2 regions of the Exiguobacterium sp. BRG2 genome follow, and region 2 is predicted to be linked to the other one. Evidence: riboswitches for the same ligand, from Rfam matches in the RefSeq annotation. Region 2 holds a riboswitch; the other holds the start of a gene.

Region 1 (3,181 bases), on a different contig from region 2:
TCCGGACTTTTTGATTATGCGAAACGTTTTGCTTGTTCTTCAAGAACTGCTGCTTTATCTGTTTGCTCCCATGGAAGCTCAACATCTGTACGACCGAAGTGACCGTATGCAGCTGTTTGACGATAGATCGGACGACGGAGATCAAGCATGTTGATGATTCCAGCCGGACGAAGATCGAAGTTTTCAGCAACCAATTCGACGAGTTGTGCTTCAGGCAGTTTTCCTGTGCCGAATGTATCAACCGCGATTGATACTGGGTGTGCGACACCGATTGCGTAAGCGAGTTGAACTTCTGCTTTGTCTGCAAGACCTGCAGCAACGAGGTTCTTCGCGACGTAACGTGCTGCGTATGCAGCTGAACGGTCGACTTTTGTTGGATCTTTACCTGAGAATGCTCCACCGCCGTGGCGTGCGTATCCACCATACGTATCAACGATGATCTTACGACCAGTCAATCCAGCATCTCCTTGTGGTCCGCCAATGACGAAACGACCAGTTGGGTTGATGAAGAATTTCGTTGCTGCGTCGATGTATTCAGCCGGGATGACTGGTGTGATGACGTGTTCTTTTAAATCAGCTTGGATTTGCTCAAGCGTAACTTCTTCCGCATGTTGTGTCGAAATGACGATCGTATCGACACGAACCGGCTCGTTGTTCTCGTTGTATTCGACCGTGACTTGTGTTTTTCCGTCCGGACGAAGGTAGTCGAGTTGACCGTTTTTACGCACTTCTGCCAAACGGCGTGCGAGACGGTGCGAAAGCGAAATTGGAAGTGGCATGAGTTCTGGTGTTTCTTTCGTTGCGTAACCGAACATAAGACCTTGGTCTCCTGCACCGATTGCATCGATTTCTGCATCAGACATGCTACCTTCACGTGCTTCAAGCGCTTGGTCGACACCAAGAGCGATATCTGCTGATTGCTCATCGATCGATGTCAATACAGCACATGTATCCGCATCGAAACCGTATTTCGCGCGTGTGTAGCCGATTTCACGAATCGTTTCACGAACGACTTTTGGAATGTCGACGTAAGTGGATGTCGTGATCTCACCTGCAACGAGAACGAGACCTGTTGTAACAGAAGTTTCTGCCGCAACACGTGCGTTTGGATCCGCTGCAAGAATCGCATCGAGGATTGAATCCGAAATTTGGTCACAGATTTTATCTGGATGACCTTCAGTGACTGACTCCGACGTGAATAGTCGGCGATTAAGGTTTGTCATGTATGACCCTCCCAAAAAAGAATTTGACGGTGTACTCATTTCCCCTAGTTGAGTGGGACGGTAAAATGAAAAAAACCTTTCCAAGTCCAAAAAATGGTCAGGGAAAGGTTGTGCGTTCTTCCTTTACCCTCTTATCGTTCGAAGTGTTTACTTCGCTTCAGGAGAGCACCTTTTCCCTCATTAATATATGAATTAATGTAGGACGGTTGCCGGGTTTCTTCGGGCCTTGTTCCCTCCACCTGCTCAGAATAAGAGTATCCGTTACGAATTACATGATATAAAGTTGTACCTACTCTGTCAAGCAAGGTTTCAAATTCTAGTCGAAACTTTTTAAAAGAGATGTTAAACTATTAATGCTGAAAGCGTTTCCAGATAAATAGAAATCAGCACCAGAAAATGATTGCGCTCTCTTTAGTATGTCATATATAATAAATGTGTCATACTAAATTCAGTGAGCCAAAACCAACGTAGGGGAAAGGTGGGGTCAGGATGCCGATGACGGTCCTGAATATCGAAGAACTACTCAAGAAAGAGCATGTGTTCAAACAACTATCTGTTGCTGAACTTGTCGAACATGCGATTCGAAACGAAGAAGGTGTCCTTACTGAGAACGGCGCACTATCTGTAGAAACGGGGAAATTTACAGGTCGTTCACCAAAAGATAAGTTCATCGTCCGTGATTCTTCCTGCGAGTCTCACATTGATTGGGGTCATGTTAACCAACCGATGGATGGAGACAAATTTGAACAATTGTTACAAAAGGTTCTTCGTTACATGAACGAAGCCGATCAGCTCTACTACACAGAAGCTGCTGCTGGGGCAGATACGCACTTCACCCTTCCGGTTCGTGTGCTCACACAATACGCTTGGCATAACCTGTTTGCCAAACAACTCTTTTTACGCGAGTATCCTGAAGTGGCTGCCTTCGAACCGTTCACGGTCGTCTACGCGCCACATTTCAAAGCAGACCCTACCGTTGACGGAACGAATTCCGAGACATTCATCGCCATGTCGTTTGAACACCGGATCGTCTTGATCGGCGGAACCGAATATGCGGGCGAAATCAAAAAATCGATTTTTTCCGTCATGAACTACCTCTTACCACAAGAAAATGTCCTTTCGATGCACTGTTCAGCAAACGTCGGACACGAAGGCGACGTCGCCTTGTTCTTCGGTCTATCCGGTACTGGTAAGACCACCCTGTCAGCAGACGATAGCCGTCAATTGATCGGTGACGATGAGCATGGTTGGTCGCATAACGGCGTCTTCAACATTGAAGGTGGATGTTATGCGAAGACGGTCAATCTGTCACGCGAAAAAGAACCGCAAATTTTTGATGCGATCCGTTTCGGAACTGTCCTTGAAAACGTCGTGCTCGATGAATCTCGTCATCCTGATTACGATGACACATCGTTGACTGAAAATACACGTGCTGCTTATCCGATCACAGCGATCGATAACATCGCTGTTCCATCACGGGCTGGTCATCCGAAGACGATTGTCTTCTTGACGGCTGATGCGTATGGTGTCTTGCCTCCGATCAGTAAATTGACGAAAGAACAAGCGATGTATCATTTCCTATCAGGTTATACATCAAAACTTGCTGGAACAGAGCGTGGTATCACGGAACCGGAAGCAACGTTCTCGACATGCTTCGGTTCACCATTTCTTCCACTGATACCTGAAAAGTATGCGACGATGCTCGGAGAACTGATTGATCGTCACGGTGTGACCGTTTATCTCGTCAACACAGGCTGGACAGGCGGTGCTTACGGGACAGGTAGTCGAATGAAGCTATCGTATACACGGACGATGGTCAACGCTGCCGTCAACGGAACACTTGCAACGATTCCAACAGAAGAGCACCCAATCTTCGGACTTCATATGCCACTTGAAGTTCCTGGTGTTCCAAGTGAATTACTCAATCCGGTACGCGTCTGGTCAAATCCAGACGAATA
Region 2 (3,181 bases):
TGAAAGCGATCCGGCACCTGATTCGTTTTACATACATAGAAGCCGTCTGTTGCGTCTTTCCCGTCATGATTTTCGCAGCGCTTGCTCTTTCACGTTATCTTCCTGCTGAACCGATCGCGCGATACGATCTCCTGTTGCTATGGTGTCTTCTCGTCCAAATCGTCTTACTTGTCACGCGTTATGAAACGCTGGAAGAGTTCAAACTGATCTTACTCTTTCACGTGATTGGTCTAGCACTTGAACTGTTCAAAGTGAACGTTGGGTCTTGGAGTTATCCGGAACAGGCTCTAACGAAAGTGGCTGGTGTTCCCTTGTATGCAGGATTCATGTATGCAAGTGTCGCAAGTTATGTCTGTCAAGCGTTCCGAAGATTTCATTTACGCTTCACAGCATTTCCACCGCCTTGGCTTGCGATCAGCGTAGGCAGTCTCGTCTATCTCAACTTCTTCACCCACCATTGGATCTTCGATGCACGCTGGCTATTGATGGTCCTCGTCGTCCTTGTCTTCTATAAGTCATGGGTTCATTTTACGATCGAGCAGACGATCTACCGGATGCCGCTCGTCCTATCCTTTTTACTGATTGCCTTTTTCATTTGGATCGCGGAGAACATCGTGACGTTCTTTAAAGGCTGGGTCTATCCGCATCAGGAAGGAGGCTGGGCAGTCGTTGATCTTGGAAAATTGTCTTCTTGGTTCCTGCTTGTGATCATCACGGTTTTGATCGTCATCGTCGCGAAATACAAGCGTCAGGATCCGGCTGTGGAGATATATCAGCGTACATAGACGAAAAACATGACATTTCGTTTGCGATGAAGCGCTTCGATGTTCAACGTTCGTTCTAACATGTGGACGACAACTTGAGCGTGCTTGGCTCAACCAGCAACGAGACGGGAAATTATTGAAAAAAGAGTGAAACATTAGAAATTTTAAGCCGTAGAGTAAGGTGAGAACTTATTTTTCAAGGAGGACCTTACTCATGTCATCTCAATTAAAGAAAGCAGCGAAGGAGTCGCTCAGCGGTCGTTGGGGATTTGCAGTCCTAGCTTTTCTGCTGTTTAGTATTATTCAGGGTGTTCCTAATTTATTTGGATCGGATATCGATGAGCCGTCTAGTAGTATAGATCTCGTTGTATCATTGGTGTCGATTTTATTGATTCCAGTAGGAGTCGGTTGGACATGGATTGCCATGTCGATTGCTCGTGGCGAAGAAACGAAAGTGACGGATTTGTTTGAGCCATATGGTATGTTCCTGAAAGTGGTGGGGCTGGCCATTGTTCAGTTCATCTTTATCGCGCTCTGGACGTTACTCTTAATCATCCCTGGTATCATCAAGTCATTCTCTTACTTGTTGACGTTCTACATCCTTCGAGATGAACCATCGATCGGTATCCTCGAGGCCATCACGCGTTCACGCCAACTCATGGATGGTCACAAGATGGAAGCATTCTTACTCTTCCTATCATTCATTGGTTGGGCATTACTTGTAATCGTTACACTTGGTCTTGCTGTCCTATGGGTCGGACCATACTTCAGTGTCACGCTTGCCAAATTCTACGATCGTATTCGTGGGGAGCAAGCACCAGAGCCAACATCAGATTTCGTCGCACCATATTAATCCGGAATCCCGACACTACGTCGGGATTTTTCTTTGAAATAAATCCGATAGGAAAAGACGGTTTAATGGTTGCTTTAGTTCAATGAATTCTGTACGATGAATGCAACACATCTTATCTAGAGAAGTCGAGGGACTGGCCCGAAGACACTTCAGCAACCCCGCTATGGCGGAAGGTGCTACTTCCAGGAAGGAATACCTTCTGAAGATAAGAGCGGACAGGACAAGATACCGTCGCTCTTTTCGAACTTCGAAAAGAGCGTTTTTTTATGATAAGGGGGACGATGGAGTGGAGTATGGTTTTTGGTTACCGATTTTTGGGGGATGGTTACGTAACGTCGAGGATGAACAGATGCCAGCAACATTCGATTATGCGAAACAAGTCGCACAAACAGCTGAACGCATCGGCTTCTCGACGACGTTGATTGCGGAATTGAACTTGAACGATATCAAAGGCATCAAGGAACCGAGTCTTGAGGCATGGACAACGGCAGCGGCGATTGCTGCAACAACAGAACGCCTTGAGATCATGACAGCGGTTCGTCCCGGGTTCCATAATCCAGCGACGACGGCGAAGATGGCGGCAAACATCGATCAGTTGAGTGGAGGGCGATTTACGCTCAATGTCGTCTCAGCCTGGTGGGCAGAAGAAGCAAAACAATACAACGGTATTTTTACTGCACATGATGAGCGCTATGCCCGGACGGAAGAGTTCGTCACGGTCATGAAAGGACTATGGGCAGATGCGTCACCGTACAGCTTCTTCGGTCATCACTACACGATCGAACAGGCAGAACTCCATCCGAAACCCGTCCAGCGTCAGGGGATTAAGCTCTACGCTGGTGGAGAGAGTGAAGCCGGAAAACGGACGATCGTCGAACATTGTGATGCCTACGTCATGCATGGAGGCACTGTTGAAGAAGTAGCTCATAAAATCAATGATATGAAAGTACGCCGGGAAGCGACGGGACACGCACCGCTTGAGAGCTTCGGTCTTGCTGCCTACATCATTTGTCGGGATACGGAAGAAGAAGCGCTTCTTGAGTGGCAACGCATCACGGACGTTAAGGAAGACAGCGCCGGTTATGCCGGTTATCAAGATTTCATCAGTAAATCGCAACTCGAACAACAGGTCGAACGAAATGATTATTCCGTCTCGAACCGTGGTCTGCGACCGAACTTGATCGGAACACCAGAACAGATTGCCGAACGGATTCTAGCGTTCGAAGCCGTTGGTGTCACTTTGCTCTTGTTACAATTCTCACCACAACTTGAAGAAATGGAACGCTTTGCCCGTGACGTAATGCCACTGGTCGAAGCGAAACGAAAGGTAGGTCAACAATCATGACAAAAATTCATATTCTCCACGAAAACCAAGAATGGACGGATCATCTCATCAAACGTCTCGAAGAACTCAAGTTGCCGTACGAGCAGTGGCACTTAAATGAAGGAATCGTACCGTTAGATGAACTGCCGCCAGAAGGTGTCTTTTACAGTCGTATGAGTGCGTCTTCGCATACGCGGGGGCATCGTTACGCGCCGGAGTTGACGGAAGGGGTCCTCGCTT

The links. A riboswitch is a leader RNA that binds a small molecule or an ion and turns the genes downstream of it on or off. The one in region 2 is predicted to bind S-adenosylmethionine.
Region 1: linked by a shared signal. The riboswitch ahead of metK (methionine adenosyltransferase) and the one ahead of Q9R23_RS10015 (LLM class flavin-dependent oxidoreductase) in region 2 are both predicted to bind S-adenosylmethionine.

What each region holds. Positions count from the first base shown of each region.
Region 1 is NZ_JAUZUW010000003.1:82,195-85,375, reverse strand. It holds gene metK (methionine adenosyltransferase) at 15-1,223, opposite strand; SAM riboswitch class I at 1,352-1,478, opposite strand; gene pckA (phosphoenolpyruvate carboxykinase (ATP)) at 1,713-3,181, shown strand, end outside.
Region 2 is NZ_JAUZUW010000006.1:139,636-142,816, reverse strand. It holds gene Q9R23_RS10025 (DUF817 domain-containing protein) at 1-785, shown strand, start outside; gene Q9R23_RS10020 (DUF975 family protein) at 979-1,617, shown strand; SAM riboswitch class I at 1,727-1,829, shown strand; gene Q9R23_RS10015 (LLM class flavin-dependent oxidoreductase) at 1,904-2,962, shown strand; gene Q9R23_RS10010 (ATP-grasp domain-containing protein) at 2,959-3,181, shown strand, end outside.